DNA from 4 places in the Oryzihumus sp. genome. Region 2 is predicted to be linked to each of the others. Evidence: riboswitches for the same ligand, from Rfam matches in the RefSeq annotation. Region 2 holds a riboswitch; each other region holds the start of a gene.
What was found. A riboswitch is a leader RNA that binds a small molecule or an ion and turns the genes downstream of it on or off. The one in region 2 is predicted to bind cyclic di-AMP.

Region 1 (4,672 bases), on a different contig from region 2:
CCCACGTCCCTGCGCTGGCCCGCGCTGGAGACGGTGCCCACCGCCCCGGTCCACGCCCGCGTCGCCCGCGTCCTGTTCGAGCGCGCCGTCGACCTCGTGCCGGTCCGAGCCACCTACCCCGACGGCCGGGTCGTCGGTGGCGGCGGCGCCGACTCGCCGGTCTTCGAGCTCGTGAACCCGGAGGCGTTCTTCGCCCGGATCGGCAAGGACACCAAGATCGGCTTCGGCGAGGCCTACATGGCCGGCGACTGGCGCCCGGGGCCGGACACCGACCTGGCCGACCTGCTGGCGCCGTTCGCGGCCAAGCTGAGCCAGCTCATCCCCGAGTGGCTGCAGCGGTTCCGCACCATCGTCGACGAGCGGCTGCCGCACCACGAGGAGAACACCCTCGAGGGCTCCCGGGAGAACATCCACCGGCACTACGACCTGAGCAACGACCTGTTCGCGGCGTTCCTCGACCCGACGATGAGCTACTCCTCGGCGTGGTTCGAGGACGGCGACGACCTCGAGGCCGCCCAGCTGCGCAAGATCGACGGCATGCTCGACTACGCCGGGGTCGGCGAGGGCACGCGGGTCCTGGAGATCGGCACCGGCTGGGGCGCGCTGGCCCTTCGCGCCGCGCAGCGCGGCGCCCGGGTGCTGACCATCACCCTGTCGGAGGAGCAGGCCGAGCTCGCCCGCGAGCGCATCGCCGCCGCCGGGATGACCGACCGGGTCGAGGTGCGCCTCCAGGACTACCGCGAGGTCCAGGGCCAGTTCGACGCCGTCGTCAGCGTCGAGATGATCGAGGCCGTCGGCGAGAAGTACTGGCCGACCTACTTCGCCACGATCGACCGCCTTCTCGCCCCCGGCGGCCGGGTCGCGATCCAGTCGATCACCATGGCGCACGAGCGGATGCGGGCCACGCGGCGCACCTACTCCTGGATCCAGAAGTACATCTTCCCCGGCGGGATCATCCCGTCCCTGCAGGCGATCGACGAGACCCTTGCGGGGCACACCAGCCTGCGGGTCGCGCAGCGCCGCGAGCTCGGATGGCACTACGCCGAGACCCTGAAGCAGTGGCGCGGCCGGTTCCTCGCCGAGTGGGACCACGTCCGCACGCTCGGCTTCGACGACACGTTCCGCTCGATGTGGGAGTTCTACCTGGCCTACTGCGAGGCCGGCTTCCGCACCGGCTACCTGGGCGTCAGCCAGCTGCAGATGGTCCGCCCGTAGTGGACCTCGAGGGCCGGGTCGCCTGGGTCGTCGGCGCGTCCAGCGGCATCGGCGCGGCCGTGGCCCGCGAGCTGGCTGCCCGGGGCGCCCGGGTGGCCGTCTCCGCCCGGCGTGCCGACCGGCTGGCCACCGTGGCCGAGGGGCGCATGCTCGTGGCGCCCGCGGACGTCACCGACCGGGCTCAGGTCCATGCCGCAGCGGCACGGGTCGAGGCCGAGCTCGGGCCCCCAGACCTGGTGCTGCTGTGCGCCGGGCACTGGCAGCAGATGCCGGCCGGCACCTGGGACGCCGACTCCTTCGAGCGCCACCTCCAGGTCAACCTCGTCGGCATGAGCAACGGCATCGACGCAGTGCTTCCCGGCATGGTCGCCCGTCGCGGGGGCGTCATCGCGGGCGTCGCGTCGGTGGCCGGCTACCGGGGCCTGTCGGGGGCCGAGGCCTACGGCGCCACGAAGGCCGCCCAGATCAACCTGCTGGAGTCGCTGCGACTGTCGGTGCGCCGGAGCGGGGTACACGTGACCACGATCTGCCCCGGCTTCGTGCGCACCGGGATGACCGAGGTCAACGAGTTCCCCATGCCGTTCATGGTCGAGCCGGACCAGGCGGCGCGGGCGATCTGCGACGGGCTGGAGCGCGACCGGACCGAGATCGTCTTCCCCACCCGGATGGCGGTGCTGATGAAGCTCGCGCGGTTCGTGCCGGCCGGCGCCTGGGCCCGGCTGCTGGCCGGCCGCAGCTAGCTGCCGGTCTCGCGCCAGGCCTGGTGCAGCAGCTGGGCGAAGACCTCCACCGGCTGGGCGCCGGACAGCGCCACGGACCGGTTCGCCACCACGAAGGGCACCGTGGTGATGCCCAGCTCGCGGGCGGCGGCCTCGTCGGCGCGCACGTCCTCGGCGTAGTCGTCGGAAGCGAGCACCGCCGCCAGCACGTGCTCGTCGAGCCCGGCCTCGGCTCCCAGTCGCTGCAGGGTGGAGATGTCGTCGAGGACCTTGCCCTCCTCGAAGTGGGCGGCGAACAGGCGCTCCTTGACCGCGGCCTGCAGGGCCGGCCCGCCCTGGGCCAGCCCCATGTGCACCATCCGGTGCGCGTCGAAGGTGTTGGTCCACACGGCCCGGTCGAAGTCCATCCGCAGGCCCTCCTCGCCCGCGGCCCGGGCGACCCGTGCGCTCATGGCCCGGCCCGCCTCCGGGCCTCCGCCGTAGCGGCGCCCGAGGTAGTCGTAGACGGGGACGCCCTCCCCGACCGGGGTGCGCGGGTCGAGCTCGTAGGAGCGGTAGCGCACCTCGACCAGCGCCGGCCGCTCGAACGCGGCGATCGCGTGCTCGAGCCGGCGCTTGCCCAGGTAGCACCAGGGGCAGACCACGTCGGACCAGACCTCGAGGATGATGCCCGGCGTGCGGTCCGTCGCCGTGGGCGCTGCGGCTTCCGTGCGCGTGGTGCTCATGGCCCCATTGTCCCAAAGACCCGGCAACGCCGCAGGCCCCGAACCCGTGCTGGGTTCGGGGCCTGCGGCGTCATGCTCAGGCTGGGTGCCTGCGAATCAGGAGAAGCGGCCGTAGGTCACGTCGCTGGTCCAGATCGCGCGCTTGGAGACCACCGCGCCGGAGTGCGGGGCGTCCCACATCATGCCGCCACCGGCGTAGATGCCGACGTGGTGGGCGGGGTTGCCGAAGAAGACCAGGTCACCCGGCTGCGGGTTGCTCACGCGGGTCGCAGCCATGCGCTGCTCCTCGGCCGTGCGCGGCAGCGAGATGCCGATCTTGTTGAAGACGTACTGGGTGAAGCCGGAGCAGTCGAAGCCGGACGGCGTGGTGCCGCCCCACTCGTAGGGGACACCTGCGTACATCGCGGCGATGCCGAGCACGCCGGCGGCCGGCGAGGGCAGGTTGATCGCCATGCGGTCGGTGCTGCGGCTGACCGTCTCCACGGCGCGGTGCACCGGGGCGGCCTTCGGGGCGGTGGCGTCGAAGCCGACCTCACCGAAGGAGGGCGCAACCGGGGTGGCGGCGGTGCTCGGGGCCGAGACCGCGACCGTGCCGGGGGCGTTGGTCGGGGTGGCTGCCTCGGGAGCGTGCGTGGCCGGCGCGGCCGAGGCGGGCATGCTGAACGAGGCCACCAGACCACCGGAGACCGCGAGGACCGCGGAAGCCTTGGCGGCGGGCTGGCCGGAACGGCCAAGAGCAGACGTCAGGGCAGTGGTGGTCGTCTGGCGACCTGCGGCGCGGTGGCGCCCGGCATGGTGCTTCGACACGTGAAAAGACCTCTCCAGTGCCTACGAGGTGAGCTGTCGGGTTCGGGTGGGAGGTATGCACCCGGCCCTGAGGCAGCCATCCGACCTGGGTCGGCCAGCCGCCTGAGGGCTTCACCCCAAGGGGCGTCTCACGACGCCCCGCAAGTGGGTCCCCCGCTCCTGCCAAACGGTGTGTGAACTCATCTCGAACGTGGCGGCAGGATTCGGCATGCCACATCGAGAGCTTCCTCCAGGGGGAGAGCAAGCGATGCCACCGTACACAGACCAAAGTCCCTTGTCACATCGAGGTCACGGGCGTGTCGGAGACCTGGCGGCGTCGTCGGCGACGTCGCAGGTCAGCGAGTTGCGCACCCCTTGAGATGGGGACGAAATGGGGCAAACTCCCCCGCCCCGGGTTCGGGCGTGTCGCCATGCACGGCGACAGTGCCGGCCCTCGGACCGGTCCTGCCACATGCTGACGAAGGCCTCACCGGGGACGCCCGGCGAGGCCCCAACACCTCAGACGGCGGCCGCGAAGACGTGCGCCGCCGTGCTCTCCGGCAGCGACACCCCGGCCGCGTCCTCCGCGCCGTCGCGCACCACGATCACGCGACCGGCCTCGCGCCGGATCCGGACCCGCCGGCCCGGCAGCAGCCCGGCCACGGTGAGCAGGCTGAGCGCCTCGTGGTCCACCTGGACCGGCTCGCCGATCCGGCGCACGGTCACCACGCTGGGCTGGTCGCCGGCGAGCACGGCCAGGCTGCTCACGCCCAGCCGGAAGTCCTCCCCGGCCTCCTCGCCGAGCTCGTCCAGGCCCGGGATCGGGTTGCCGTAGGGCGACTCCCGGTGCTCGCCGATGAGCTGGAGGATCTTGCGCTCGACCCGCTCGCTCATGACGTGCTCCCAGCGGCAGGCCTCGTCGTGGACGTACTCCCACTCCAGGCCGATGACGTCGACGAGCAGCCGCTCGGCCAGCCGATGCTTGCGCATGACCCGTGTGGCGATCCGGCGGCCCTCCTCGGACAGCTCGAGGTGACGGTCGCCGGCCAGGCTCAGCAGCCCGTCGCGCTCCATCCGGGCGACGGTCTGGCTCACCGTGGGGCCGGAGTGACCGAGGCGCTCCGCGATGCGGGCACGCAGCGGCGGGATGCCCTCCTCCTCCAGCTCGTAGATCGTCCGGAGGTACATCTCGGTGGTGTCGATCAGATCCGTCACAACGCATAGCCT
Region 2 (4,672 bases):
CGAGCTCGGCCAGGCACGGCGACGGCGCCGCGGGACTCCCGCGGTCCTGGCCCGGCGCCCCCTGGTGACGGTCATCGTGCCCGCCTACAACGAGGAACGCGTGCTGGAGCACTGCGTCAGCTCGGTGCTCGCGTCCGGCTACGACCACCTCGAGGTCGTGCTCGTCGACGACGGCTCCAGCGACGGCACGCTCGCGCTGATGCGCCGGCTCGCCCGGACCGACCGGCGGGTCACGACGGTGACCCAGCCCAACGCGGGCAAGGGTGCGGCGCTCAACCGGGGGATCGCCGTCTCTCGAGGCGAGTTCCTCCTCTGCGTCGACGCCGACGGGGTCTTCGGCCCCGACACCGTGACCGAGATGCTCCGGGGGCTGGACGACCCCCGGGTCGGGGCGGTCTGCGGCGACGACCGGCCGGTCAACCTCAACCGTCCGCTGACCCACGTGCTGGCCGTGCTCAGCCATGTCGGCACCGGCCTGGCACGCCGGGCGCTGAGCATCCTGCGCTGCCTGCCGATCGTCTCGGGCAACCTCGGGGCCTTCCCACGGCACGTGGTCGAGGAGATCGGCGGGTTCCGTGAGGACACCGTCGGTGAGGACCTCGAGCTGACGTGGCGCGTGCACCGCGCCGGCTACCGCGTGGCGTTCCGCCCGACGGCCCTGGTCTATGCCGAGGTGCCGTCGACGGTCCGGGCGCTGTGGCGCCAGCGGGTGCGCTGGGCGCGTGGCCTGCTGCAGACGCTGCGCATCCACCGGGGCATGCTCGGCCGCCGGCGCTACGGGGTCTTCGGGTTCTACCTCGTGCTCAACGCGTGGACGATGGTCGGCATCCCGGTGCTGCAGCTGGTGGTGCTGGTCTGCGTGCCGTTCGCCTTCGCCGCCGGGCACACGCCGTTCAGCCTCACCGTGCCGTCGGTCATGGGCTGGCTGGGCCTGTGGGTCTCGCTCGCGCTTGCGGTGTTCTCCATCCTGCTCAACCGCGCCGGCCGCGACCTGCGGTTCCTCTGGACCGCGGTGCTGTGGCCGGTCTACTCCACGCTCATGGGCATGGTCATGGCCGCCGCCATCTTTGCCGAGCTGCGCGGCACCACGGCCCGGTGGGACAAGCTGGAGCGCAGCGGGGTGGTCAGCCGACGTGGATCGCGGGTCCACGCCGGCCTGACACGCCCGGCCGCCGGCCCGTAGGGCCAAGCGCGGCGCGCGTCCTGGCGCCGCGGCGCACTGTCCTGGGGCCGCGGCATACCGTCCCCGGGCTGAGGGCCGGGCCCGGATTGCACCGCGCCCGGCGAAGGTGGCAGCGTCGGCGGCATGACGCGTCTGGACTCGGTGCCCATGTTCGACGAGCTCGCCGAGGACTACGACCAGGTGCTCCCGTTGTGCGCCCGGTTCGGCGAGCAGGTGCTCGAGCTCATCGACGACGATGCCGGCGCCGAGCTGCTCGACGTGGGCGCCGGCCGGGGTGCGGTGGCGCTCGCGGCCGCCTCGCGCGGCTGGCACGTCACCGCCGTCGACGCCTCCAGCCAGATGGTGGACCACCTGCGCGCGGCCGACCCCGACATGGTCGTGCGGCTCATGGACGCCCACGCCCTGGCCTTGCCGGACGACAGCGTCGACGTCGCGGTGGCGGCCCTGCTGCTGCACTGCGTCGACGATCCGGCGCAGGTGCTCGCCGAGATGGTCCGGGTGACCCGGCCCGGCGGGCAGGTCGTCATCACGGTGCCCGGGCCGGTGGACGACGGTGGACGCTGGGACCGCTTCTACGAGGTCGGGGCGCGCTTCCGTCCCGCTCCCGGCGCGGTCCAGGTCGCCCGCCCGATCGACGTCGGGCGCCTCGTCGCCGAGGCCGGGCTGGAGGACGCGTGGATGGGCAGCCTCGAGGTGCGGTTGCCGGTCTCTTCGCCCCGCGAGCTGTGGGAGTGGCAGATGTCGCACGGCTTCGTCGGGTTCTTCCGCTCGCTGGCGCCCGGCGACCAGGTCGAGCTCGAGCGACGCGCCCTCGACGAGCTCTGGCGGATGCACGAGGACGGCGGGATCGAGCTGCACCGCGGGGCCGACGTGCACATCGCGCGAGTACGCCGCTGACCGTCAGCGGTAGGGACCTTGGTCATTGGTGTGAGCATTCGTGACCTCGGCGTGACATTCACTTGGGGCTTTGGGTACGGTTTGCGACGCTCTTTGATCCCCTGCAAGGAGCCCCCGCACCGGGACCGCCGAGTCCTGCCACCGGTGTCGGGGAAACCCCTGTAACCCGCATGGCAGGAGCGGGGGACCCACTTCCGGGGCACTCCGGTGCTCCTTGGGGTGAAGTCCGCGCCACACGGCATACCGCCGTCGCGTGGACCGGGTGCATCTCTCCCACCCGAACCCGACAGCTCACCTCGCAGGCGTCTGGAGGTGGCTTCACGTGTCCAAGCACCATGCCGGGCGTCATCGCGCCCAAAACCGTCCCACCAACCCCCTCGGCACCACCACGGGCCGGACGACGGCGGTCCTCGCTGTCTCCGGTGGCATCGTCGCCACCCTCGCCGGACCGGCCTCGGCCGCTTCGGCGTCGGCCCCGGCGCCGCTCGTCGCGCCGCCCGCGGCAGCTGACACCGTGGCCGTTGCGGCCCCGGCTGCCAGCCCCGCGGTCGTCGCCCCCAGCTTCGGCGAGGTCGGCTTCCACAGCGTCGCGCCCAAGCCCGCGCCCGCTCCGAAGCCCGTGGCGGCCCCGGCTCCCGTCCAGCGGGCCGCCACCCCGCAGGTCAGCCGGGGCACCGCCCGGCCGGCCGTGTCCGTGTCCGTCTCCGCGCCGGCCACCAGCGTCCTGGGCGTCGCGGCCCAGTACGCCGGCGTGCCGTACGTCTGGGGCGGCACCACCCCGTCGGGCTTCGACTGCTCCGGCTTCACGCAGTACGTCTTCAACAAGATCGGCGTCTCGCTGCCGCGCACGGCTGAGGAGCAGCGCGCGGCCGTCACGCGGGTCAGCACCCCGCAGCCGGGCGACCTGGTGTTCTTCGGGTCCCCGGCCTACCACGTCGGCATCTACGCCGGCGGCGGCATGATGTGGGACGCCCCGCACTCCGGTGCGGTCGTCTCCAAGCGCGCGATCTGGACCAGTGCCGTGACCTACGGTCGCCCCTGATCCGAGCGCGTTGAACGGCCCGAACCCGCTATCCCCTGCAGCGGGCTCGGGCCGTTCGCCGTCCCTCGCCGTGAACACCGGTATGCCGCGGGGCCGCCGCCCGTAGTCTCCGGGCCATGCGCGCTGTCGTCGTCCGTTCCCACGGAGCTCCCGAGGTCCTCGCCGTCGAGGAGCTGCCCACCCCGCACCCCGGTCCCGGCCAGGTCCGCGTCACCACGGAGCTGACCAGCGTCAACTTCGCCGACGTGCACAGCCGCCGCGGTGGCTACGACGCGGGTGGCGCGCTGCCGTTCACCCCCGGCCTGGACTGCGTCGGCGTCGTCGACGCGGTGGGGGAGGGTGTGACGGACGTGGTCCCGGGCCAGCGCGTGGCGGCGTGGACCAGCGGCGGCTCCTATGCCGAGCAGGTGCTCGCCCCGGCCGCCATGACCTACTCGTTGCCGCAGGACGTCCCGGCCGAGGTGGGGGCGTCGCTGACGGTGCTGGTCACGGCATACAACGTGCTGCGGCGGGGGCAGGTTGGCGATGGCGACACGGTCCTGGTCCACGGCGCGACCGGCGGCGTCGGCGGCGCGGCGGTCCAGCTGGCGCTGGCCATGGGTGCGCGACAGGCCATCGCCACGGTCGGCGGCCCGGACAAGGTCGCGGCGGCGCGGGCACTCGGGGCCACCCACGTCATCGACCACCGGGCGGAGGACTTCGCCGAGGCGGTCCGCGCCCTCACCGGCGAGGGAGCCGACGTCATCGTCGACCCGATCGGCGGGGAGGTGACCGAGCGCGGGATGACCTGCCTGGCGCCGTACGGGCGGCTCGTGATCTGCGGGCACACAGCCGGGCCGGCCGCGGCGATCCGCACCACCGACCTGCACCGGCACAACCGCGCGGTGCTGGGCTACAGCACCGGCTACCAGCGCCGCACCCGGCCGCACGCGCTGCGCCCCGCGGTCGAGGCGGTCCTGGCGCACGCCGCCCGCGGCGAGCTGGTGGTGCCCGAGTCGGCGCGGTTCCCGCTGGGAGAGGCGCCTGCCGCGCACGCCCTGGTCGAGTCGCGGGCCGCGGTCGGCCGGGTGTTCCTCGTCCCGGCCTGACGCCAGCAACACCTCTGTCCCGGGAGGGGGGCGTGACGGGGCGGCGGGTCTCGCGCGACACGCGGTACTGCATGCTGAGCGGTAACGCGGAATGCGTAGTAGCGTCCGTGCCACACAAGCAGGAGGTGGGGTTTGGACACGACGCAGCTGCTCAAGGGGGTCCTCGATGTCGCAGTGCTCGCGGTGGTCGAGGAGGCCGACGGCTACGGCTACGACGTGGTGCGCCGGCTGCGCGCCGCGGGTCTGGAGGACGTCGGCGACGCCTCCGTCTACGGGACGCTGCGCCGGCTCTACACGGCGGGGGCGCTGACCTCCTACGTGGTGCCGTCCGAGGAGGGCCCGCACCGCAAGTACTACGGCATCAACGCACAGGGCAAGAAGGCCCTCGCGGAGCAGACCAAGGTGTGGCTCCGGTTCTCGGACACCATGAACGGCCTCCTGCAGGCCGGGGCGGAGGGGCGA
Region 3 (4,672 bases), on a different contig from region 2:
ATCGACGAGCTGCAGACCGAGCGCGACCAGCTGGTGGGCTACATCCAGCAGTAGCCGGTCGGCCGGCCCGACGCGGGGCCCCACCTCCCTTGCGCAGCGGGTTGCTCGGCTTACCGTAGGGACCATGACTGCCGGGGCACGCCAGGACGAGGCGGTGGACGGCGTGCCCGAGCAGATGCTGGGCCCCTACCGCCTCCTCGAGCAGCTCGGCGAGGGCGGCATGGGCGTCGTCCACCTTGCCCTGGCCCCCAACGGGCGGGCCGTGGCGATCAAGGTGCTGCGACCGCACATCGCCCACGACGCCGACGCGCGCGCCCGTCTGGCCCGTGAGGTGGCCACCCTCTCGCGGGTGCAGGACCCTGCCGTGGCGGCGGTGCTGGACGCCGACACCGAGGGCGACCGGCCCTACGTCGTCACCCGCTACGTGCCGGGCCCGCCGCTGGACCGGGTGGTCGCCGACCACGGCCCGCTCACCGGCGAGGCGCTGCTCCAGCTAGGGCGCGGCCTGCACCGGGCGCTGACCGCAATCCATGCGGCGGGCGTGATCCATCGGGACCTCAAGCCCGCCAACGTCCTCCTCCTGCACGGCGACCCGGTCGTCATCGACTTCGGTATCGCGCACGTCGCGGACGACGTGCGGCTCACCATGACGGGCCTGGTCATGGGCACCCCCGGCTACCTCTCGCCCGAGGTGCTCGAGGGGGCGCCGGTCACCGAGGCGACCGACTGGTGGGGCTGGGCGGCGACGCTCGCTTTCGCCGCGTCCGGGGTGCCGCCGTTCGGGCGGGGCCACATGGACGCGGTGCTGGACCGGGTGCGCCACGGACGGGCCGACCTGACCGGGGTGGACCCCCGGCTGCAGCCGCTGCTGCGGGCGGCCCTGTCGCCCGACGCGGCCCGGCGGCCGCAGGCCCAGGAGCTCATCGACGCCCTCGAGCGCTACGCCGCGGGCGAGGAGGCCACGGTCAACCTGCCGGTCCTGGACCCGACGACGGTCGTGTCCTCCTCGACGACCCAGCAGTTCCCCACGGCCGTGGCACCGGCAGCGCAGCGCCCGGACTGGGGGCCGCTCGCGCTGCCGCCGGACCCGGACGAGGACTGGTCGCAAGGCCCCGGGGAGGCGTGGCCCGGCGACGAGGCCGAGTCCGACTGGGAGGCCGCCCGGGAGATGTCACCCGGCGAGCCGGACCCCCGGATCGGTCGCCCGTCCCGGGCCGGCACCCTGGCCGCGATGCTCGCCGCCACCGTGGCGGTTGCGGCGGTGTGGCCGCTGGTCGCCGTGGTGCTCGCCGTCGTGTGGTCGCTGCTGGCCCGGTTCGCGGACCGCTCGGTCACCTCGCTGGTGATGCGCCGGCACGCCGCCGGGCGCCGGCGCAGCGACATGCCGGTCGCGGTGATCTCCAGCCCGTGGCACGTGCTCCGCGCTGCCGTGGCCACGGTCGTCTCGCTGCTGCTGCCCCTGGTGGTGGCCGTCGCGACCACGTTCTCCGCGGCCCTGGCGCTGACCTCCCTGACCGGCGGCCAGCCCCGCCCCGACTCCTCCGCGCCCATCGCGATCGGCGCCCTCGTGGGGCTGCTCGTGGTGTGGTGGGGCCCGGCCTCGCCTGCGTTGCGCCGAGGGTCGCGCAGCCTGGTGCGGGGGGTGGCCCGCCCCGGCACCGCCACCCGGGTGGTGGTCACGCTGCTCCTGCTCGCGGCGGCCGGGCTCGGGGTGTGGGCGTGGACCCGTCACGGCCAGGTCTCGTGGTGGCCGACGAACGGGACCCGGGCGCCGCTGCCGTCGTTCCTGCAGCGGTGAGGTGGGCGCGATACCGGTCTGACGCGGCGGGCTAGCGTTTGCCCATGACCGACCCGGATCGCGCCACATCCCGACCGGATCCCACCGCACCGCGGCCCGACCCGAACGCCCCGCAACCCGGGGTGACCCAGCACCGTGGACGGCCACGCATCTGGCGCGGGGAGGAGCTCACCGAGCCGATGCCGCTGTCCGCGTCGCTGCGCCGCACGCCGTACCGCAACCCGCGCCGGATGGAGGCCCCTGCCGAGGAGCAGACGGTGCGCACCGCGCTGGAGCTGGCGGTGCGCGCCGGCGAGCTGATGCTGCGCTGCGGCGGCAGCGCCCGCGACGTGGAGTCGAGCGTCGTGGCCGTCGCGACCTCCGCGGGCCTGGAGCGGCTCGAGGTCGACATCACCAACCAGAGCCTGCTGGTGCAGTGCGTCTCGCCCTCGGGTCAGCTGCACACCCTGCTCCGCGTGGTCCGCTCGACCAGCCGCGACTTCGCCCGGCTGGCGGCCCTGCACGAGTTCGTCGAGGCCCTCGTCGCCGGCCGCATCGACCTGCACCAGGCCACTGCGCGGCTGCGCCAGATCCGCCGGCACCCACGGTTCTGGCCGCGGTGGGCGATCACCTTCTCCTACGGCGTGCTGGCCGGGTCGGTCGCGCTGAAGCTGGGCGCCAGCGTCCCGGCGGTTGCTCTGGCCCTGCTGTCGGCGATGCTCGTGGACCGGGTGGGGCGGGTCCTCGCCTCCCGCGGGCTGCCGTCGTTCTACCTGTCGGCCGTCGGTGGGGCGATCGCCACAGCCGTCGCGTGGGGCGCGTTCGTGCTTGGCCGCAGCGGTGCGCTGGACCTGACCCGGGCGGACAGCGCGTACATCGTGGCCGGCGGCATCGTCGTGCTGCTGCCCGGCCGGGCCATGGTGTCCTCGGTCGAGGACGCGATCACCGGCTACCCCGTGACCGGCGCCGGACGGCTGTTCACCGTCGGGCTGACCGCCGCCGGCATCATCACCGGTGTCGCGGCGGCGCTGTCGGTCACCGTGCGCCTGGACCAGGCCTTCGGGTTGGGGGCTTCGCTGCCGAAGATCTCCGTCGAGGGTGCGGAGGTCGCGCTGCCCGTCCTCGTCGTCGCCGGTGCGGTCGGTGCCGTGGCCTCGGCGATCGCGCAACGGACCAGGCGAAAGCTGCTGGTGCCAACCGCAGTGCTCGGTGGCCTCGGCACGCTCGTCACCGGGGTGGTGCACCAGACGTTCGGGTTGGGACAGCTGACCGGGCTCACCATCGCGTGCGTGCTCGTCGGCTTTGGAGGTCGCCTGGTGGCGCTGCGGATGGGGGCGCCCGGCCTCGTGCTGGTGGTGCCCGCCGTCGGCCCGCTGCTGCCCGGTCTGACCATCTTCCGAGGCATGTCGATGCTCGTGTCCGGCTCGGTCATCGGACAGGGCGCCGCCTCGACGGCAGCCGGCCTGACGATCCTGCTCGGGGCCGGCGCGGCAGCCCTGGCCATCGCGACCGGCGTCGTCCTCGGGGACCTGATGGCCTCGCCCTTCGACCGGCAGATCGTGCGCCAGCGTCGGGCCCGGATGCGCTGAGGTGACCCGAGCCGGAACCGGACATTCACGGCATACCGGTCCTGCGTTGTCTATGGGTTGACGATCTGCTGGGAAAAGTTCGGTGAAACCGGCCCGGCGCGATGCCGTTCCGTTATAGGAATGGGGACGTTCGCCACAACTGCATACCGACCACACGCATGCGTGCCCGCAGCGCCAAACCTCGTCCGGCGGGCACTTCACCGGGGTGACCCGGGCCAGGACGAGGGTGGGGGACCCACGATGTTGGCCGGCCTTCGGGTCGGCCTTGGGGTGAAGCCGGCACCGCCGGCCGGGCACGCCTGACACGCCCGAACCCGACAGCTGACCTCTCCGGCGCATCGTCAGGAGAGGAACGCCTCGATGCACTACGCCCCCCGGCACGCCCGTCGGTACACCCCGCGGCACGCCGCCCCGCAGGGTGTCAACAAGTCTCGTGTGGCCGGTGTCGCCATCGCCGGAGCCGCCTCCGTCACCACCGGTGTCGCGGTGGCCGGCCCCGCGCAGGCCGCCTCCGTCTGGGACTCCGTGGCCGCGTGTGAGAGCGGCGGCAACTGGGCGATCAACACCGGCAACGGCTACTACGGCGGGCTGCAGTTCACCCAGAGCACCTGGGTCGCCTACGGCGGCGCCCGCTATGCCTCGCGCGCCGACCAGGCCAGCCGCGAGGAGCAGATCACCGTCGCCCAGCGCGTGCTCGCCGGGCAGGGCCCGGGCGCGTGGCCGGTGTGCAGCCGCAAGGCCGGCCTCACCCGCGCCAACGGCGGCACGGGCACGGTCGAGGTGTCCCGGTCGATGACGCGCAGGGCGCTGCCCAAGGCGTCGGTGCCCCAGAAGCACGCCGTCAACCACGCTCGCGTCGCCGTGAGCGGCGCCCTCAGCTCCTCCACCGTCCGGTCGATCCAGCGCTGGGTCGGCACCAGCCAGGACGGTGTCCTCGGCCCGATCACGACGGCCGCCCTGCAGCGCAAGGTCGGTGCCACGCCGGACGGCGTCATCGGCCCCCAGACGGTGCGCGCGCTCCAGCGCCACATCCACGCGCGCCAGGACGGTGCCCGCTCGCTCAACGCGCCCACGGTGCGTGCGCTGCAGAGCTGGCTCAACCGCCACCGCTGATTGCAGGCTCGTCGTCGGCCCCCTGCCTGCGGCTCCTGGTTCCAGCGGCACATCCTGCTCCCCTGTGGCAGGAACACGAAGGCCCGGCGGTCCCCGTCCGGGCCTTCGGCGTGTGCCGGGTTCGGGTCGCTGCAGGGGTGCGCTGTCTCCGCGTGGCGCGGCCGCTCCTTGTGGGGTGGCCGCGCGGGGGTGG
Region 4 (4,672 bases), on a different contig from region 2:
CGGGGTCGGGCGACCTGGGGTCCCTCGCCAGAACGGCTTTGGCGAATCGCCTCGGCGCAGGCCCCTGCTGGATATCATCGACACGCCCGAGGGCACCCGTGGCACCCGCGCCCGGACCCTTGCAGTGGCGGCGTTTCTGGAGACGGCGAGGGGGCGCGATGGGTCGGTCCGAGGCAGCCCATGTCCCTGGCGCGACCGGGCGCGACGCCCGCTTCCGGCACTTCGCCGAGGACCTGCTCGTCGCGCGGCTCCCGGTGACCGTCTACGCCGCGTTCCCCGGGGCGGACGGACGGTGGCTCTACGTCAGCGACCAGGTCGAGGAGCTGCTCGGCTTCACCGCGCAGCAGTTCCTCGACGACCGCGACCTGTGGTTCCGGCGGGTGCACCCCGAGGACCGCGAGCGGGTCGTCCAGGCCGAGGACCGCAGCCTGGTCGCGGGCTTCCACAACGCCGCGGAGTACCGCATGGTCCGCGCCGACGGGCGGGTCGTCTGGGTGCTCGACGACACCGTGCTGGAACACGTCGAGGGGGAGGGGCTCGTGCAGCACGGCCTGCTCTCCGACATCACCCGGCGCAAGCGGACCGAGATGCTCCTGGCCGCCCACACCGACCTGCTCGGCGAGGTCGCCGACGGGGAGCCGCTGCCCGAGATCCTCAGCCACCTCGCGCAGAACCTGGAGTCGACCAGCGGAGCGGCGTTGTGCCACGTGGAGATCGACGCCTCCGAACAGCGCCACGCCTTCGTCTCCCGCGCCGACGTCGAGGACGGCTCGCCGGTGCGCGGCTGGAAGGGCGAGGAGCTGCGCGTTCCGGTGCGCGACGGACGGCGTGAGGTCGGCCGCCTCGTGCTCCGCTACCCGCCGGGCCGCACCCGCGGCCCCGCCGACGACGAGCTCGCGGCGTCGGGTGCCCGGCTGGCGGCGACCGTGCTGGAGCGGGCGGCCCAGCAGGACCGGGTGGCGACATCGCTGGCGCTGCTGGAGGCCACCCTGGAGTCCACGGTCGACGGGATCCTCGTGGTGGCAGCCTCGGGCCGCATCGCGGGCGCCAACCGCAAGTTCGCCGAGATGTGGCACATCGACCCCGAGCTGCTCGCCTCCGGTGACGACGCCACGGTGATGTCCTCGGTCCTGCGCCAGCTGGTCTACCCCGACGCCTTCGTGGAGCGGGTCCAGGAGCTCTACTCCGACCCCACCGCGAGCACCTTCGACGAGCTGCACTTCCGCGATGGCCGGGTCTTCGAGCGCTACTCCCAGCCGCAGCGGCTCAACGGCGAGAGCGTCGGCCGCGTCTGGAGTTTCCGCGACGTCACGGCCAACCGGCGCCTCGAGCGCGAGGTGCGCGAGCAGACCGCTGTCCTGGAACGCCTCTCACGTCAGCACGAGTCGATCCTCAACTCCGCCGGCGACGGCATCTACGGCCTCGACCAGGAGGGGCGCGTCACGTTCATCAACGATGCCGGCACCCGGCTGCTGGGCCTGCCGCGCGAGGCGGTCCTGGGCCGCCCGGTCGACGAGGTGATCCGGGCGGAAGACATCACCGACGACGTCACCGGGGAGGTCAGCGCGGAGTCGACCGGCGAGCCGGCAGGCGGGTCGACGGGGGAGGGGATCGACACCGCGACGCGTCTGGTGACCGGCCGCCACGTCCGGGCCGATGGTCGCGTCTTCGACTCCGAGCGGATCGTGGCGCCCATCGTCCAGGACGGTGTGGTGGTGGGGTCAGTGGTCATCTTCCGTGACATCAGCGAGAGGCGGGCGGTCGACACGATGAAGGACGAGTTCATCTCGGTGGTCAGCCACGAGCTGCGGACCCCACTCACCTCGATCCGGGGTGCGCTCGGCCTGCTGGCCGGCGGCGCGGCCGGCGAGCTCCCGCCGCGGGCGCACCGGATGGTCGAGGTCGCCAGCGACAGCAGCGACCGGCTGATCCGCCTGATCAACGACATCCTCGACGTGGAGCGGATGGCCGCCGGCAAGCTCCGGCTCCGACGCGAGCAGGTCGCCGTGATGCAGCTGGTCGCGACCGCCGTGGACGAGACCTCCCCGCTGGCCCACGACGCAGGCGTGCGGCTCGAGGTCGGTGCCGTCTTCGGCTCGGTCTGGGCCGACCGCGACCGGGTGGTGCAGACGCTGACCAACCTGCTCGGCAACGCCGTCAAGTTCTCCCCGGAGGGGTCGGTGGTGCGGCTGACGGTCGTGGCCGGCGAGTGGCAGGTGCGCTTCGACATCGTCGACGAGGGGCCCGGCATCCCCGTCGACCAGCTCGAGGAGATCTTCAACCGTTTCCAGCAGGTCGACGCCTCCGACACCCGCAGCAAGGGCGGCACCGGCCTGGGCCTGGCCATCTGCCGCGGCATCGTCGAGCAGCACGGTGGCGACATCTGGGCCACCAGCGCGGGGCCGGGCACGGGTGCCACGTTCTCCTTCACCCTGCCGACCGGGCCGGGCGGGATCAGCCGTCGCGGCGGCAGCCGCCGGACGACGGTGGCCAGCACCGGGTCGGTGGCCACGGTGCTCGGGCAGCACCGTCCCGGAACCGCGCCGTGAAGCGCGTGCTCGTCGTCGATGACGACGACATCATCCTCGAGGTCGCCCAGATGAGCCTGGAGGCGGTGGGCGGCTGGGAGGTCATCACCGCATCGAGCGGCGCCGAGGCGGTGGCCACCGCCCGGGCCGAGGTGCCCGATGCGATCGTGATGGACGTGATGATGCCGGAGATGGACGGTCCGACGGCCTGCCGGCTGCTGGCCGCCGACGAGCTCACCCGCGACATCCCGATCGTGCTGCTGACCGCCAAGGTGCAGCAGTCCGAGCAGCGGCAGTGGGCCAGCCTGCCGGTGGCGGGAGTGCTCGCCAAGCCGTTCGACCCGATGCGGCTGGCCGGTCAGGTGGCCGAGCTGGTCGGCTGGAGCCTGACGTGAGCGAGGGGAACGGGGCCGTGGGCGAGGAGCCGATGACCGACGCCGAGGCGACCGGTCTGGGTGCCGGCTGGGAGGACCTCAAGCGCCGCGCCCGGGCGAACAACCTGGCCAAGCTCCCCGACATCGAGGTCGCCGTCACCGCGCTGGTCCAGGACCAGCTCGGCGAGGCCGCCCGGGAGCGGGCCGCCTTCCAGGCCCACAAGATCGCCGGCTCGGCCGGCACCTTCGGCCTGCCACTGGCCTCGGACCTCGCACGGCAGCTGGAGAAGCTGTTCGCCGCGCCCGGGCCGGGGCCCGAGCGCGGCGAGGAGGCTCGCGAGCTGGTGGCTCACCTGCGGGGCGAGCTCACCTGAGGTGAGTACGCGGCATACCGACGGGGTATGCCGCGTGCCTGCCTCAGCGGACGCGGCCGAAGTAGACCGCGCTGGTCCAGATCGGCACGAGGCTGACCCGCCGGCCGGGCTTGGGTGCGTGCCAGATCATGTTGTGGCCCGCGTAGATGGCCACGTGGTAGATCCCGCTCCTGTTGTGGAAGAAGACCAGGTCGCCGACACGCGCCTGGGAGCGGCTGACGTGCAGGGTGGCGCGGTACTGCTGGGTGGTGGTGCGGGGGAGGCGCTTGCCGACCCGGGCATAGGACCACAGGGTCAGGCCTGAGCAGTCGAACTTGCGGGGGCCGACGGCGCCCCACTGGTAGGGCGCGCCCTTGCGTGAGGCCGCCTGGGCCTCGGCGCGCAGGCCGATCGAGGCGACCGCAGCGGAGGCGGGTGTCGCCGAGGCGACGGGCCCGATGACGCCGGCTGCGGCGAGCAGGGCCGAGAAGGTTGCGGGCAGGACGAATCGGGCGATGCGTGGGTGGAGCATGGAGGGATTCCTTCGGAACCGCCTGCGAAAGATGACCTGTCGGGTTCGGGCGCCGAAAGTTGCCCGGCCAGCCGTGGCTGGCCTCACCCCAAGAGACGCGTCGCGCCTCGTCGTGCTGGGTCTTCCGCTCCTGTCACAGACTGCAGTGGACTCGACTGTGTTATCCGGCGGGTGACAGGACTCGGCGACCGCGCGGACCGCCCCACCCGTTCTGGTGGGGGTCTTGGGCCCCGCCCGGGTAAGCGACGTCGCGGTCCCGGGGCCGGACGCTCACCCTGGCGGAGTGACGTCCTCGAGGCACTGTCGAGAGTGACGCGTAAATCGGACGGACCGGACGCTCTTGGGGTCAAATGGCCCGAAGGGACTATGTGGTGACTAGTCACCGAACCCAGCTCAGGGAACCAGCAGCACCGGCACCTCAGCGAGCTCGAGCACGTGCAGCGCAACGTCCCCGACCTGACCGTGACGACCTTCGGGTGCCTCCGACCGGCCGATGACGATGAGGTCGGCGCGCCACTCCTGCGCGGCCCGCAGCACCTCCTGCCCCGGCGACCCGAGCACCTGCCGGGCCTCGGCGGCGACCCCGGCGCCCTGGGCCAGGGCCAGCACGTGCCTGAGCACGGCAGCCGCCGCGGACACCCGACGTTCCTGCCCCGCGGGCGTCCGTGAGGCGCGGTCCAGCGCCAGGGCCACCTCGCCGTCCTGGAGCACCGTGACCGCCAGCAGGGGACAGGCAGCGGCAGCGGACACCGCGACGGCCAGCCGTGCCGCCCGCAGGGAGGCCACCGAGTCATGGACCGCCAGCAGGACCCTCGTGGGCCGGGCGCGGGAGACCGCCGTGGCGGCGGTGTCCGTCACGGGTGCTCACCGACCTCGGGCGCGGCG

Region 1: another riboswitch for cyclic di-AMP. It lies ahead of ACXVGS_RS18025 (C40 family peptidase); the one in region 2 lies ahead of ACXVGS_RS02265 (C40 family peptidase).
Region 3: another riboswitch for cyclic di-AMP. It lies ahead of ACXVGS_RS06230 (transglycosylase family protein); the one in region 2 lies ahead of ACXVGS_RS02265 (C40 family peptidase).
Region 4: another riboswitch for cyclic di-AMP. It lies ahead of ACXVGS_RS06610 (C40 family peptidase); the one in region 2 lies ahead of ACXVGS_RS02265 (C40 family peptidase).

What each region holds. Positions count from the first base shown of each region.
Region 1 covers NZ_JBTCWL010000103.1:492-5,163, reverse strand. The annotation lists gene ACXVGS_RS18040 (class I SAM-dependent methyltransferase) at 1-1,215, shown strand, start outside; gene ACXVGS_RS18035 (SDR family NAD(P)-dependent oxidoreductase) at 1,215-1,955, shown strand; gene ACXVGS_RS18030 (DsbA family oxidoreductase) at 1,952-2,659, opposite strand; gene ACXVGS_RS18025 (C40 family peptidase) at 2,756-3,466, opposite strand; cyclic di-AMP (ydaO/yuaA leader) riboswitch at 3,470-3,685, opposite strand; gene ACXVGS_RS18020 (metal-dependent transcriptional regulator) at 3,965-4,660, opposite strand.
Region 2 covers NZ_JBTCWL010000005.1:77,702-82,373, reverse strand. The annotation lists gene ACXVGS_RS02275 (glycosyltransferase) at 1-1,183, shown strand, start outside; gene ACXVGS_RS02270 (class I SAM-dependent methyltransferase) at 1,307-2,080, shown strand; cyclic di-AMP (ydaO/yuaA leader) riboswitch at 2,228-2,400, shown strand; gene ACXVGS_RS02265 (C40 family peptidase) at 2,403-3,122, shown strand; gene ACXVGS_RS02260 (quinone oxidoreductase family protein) at 3,239-4,210, shown strand; gene ACXVGS_RS02255 (PadR family transcriptional regulator) at 4,343-4,672, shown strand, end outside.
Region 3 covers NZ_JBTCWL010000017.1:5,541-10,212, reverse strand. The annotation lists gene ACXVGS_RS06245 (CBS domain-containing protein) at 1-54, shown strand, start outside; gene ACXVGS_RS06240 (serine/threonine-protein kinase) at 125-1,798, shown strand; gene ACXVGS_RS06235 (threonine/serine ThrE exporter family protein) at 1,843-3,366, shown strand; cyclic di-AMP (ydaO/yuaA leader) riboswitch at 3,595-3,695, shown strand; gene ACXVGS_RS06230 (transglycosylase family protein) at 3,727-4,479, shown strand.
Region 4 covers NZ_JBTCWL010000018.1:25,157-29,828, forward strand. The annotation lists gene ACXVGS_RS06595 (PAS domain S-box protein) at 159-2,549, shown strand; gene ACXVGS_RS06600 (response regulator) at 2,546-2,923, shown strand; gene ACXVGS_RS06605 (Hpt domain-containing protein) at 2,920-3,276, shown strand; gene ACXVGS_RS06610 (C40 family peptidase) at 3,320-3,787, opposite strand; cyclic di-AMP (ydaO/yuaA leader) riboswitch at 3,792-3,945, opposite strand; gene ACXVGS_RS06615 (universal stress protein) at 4,181-4,645, opposite strand; gene ACXVGS_RS06620 (V-type ATP synthase subunit D) at 4,652-4,672, opposite strand, start outside.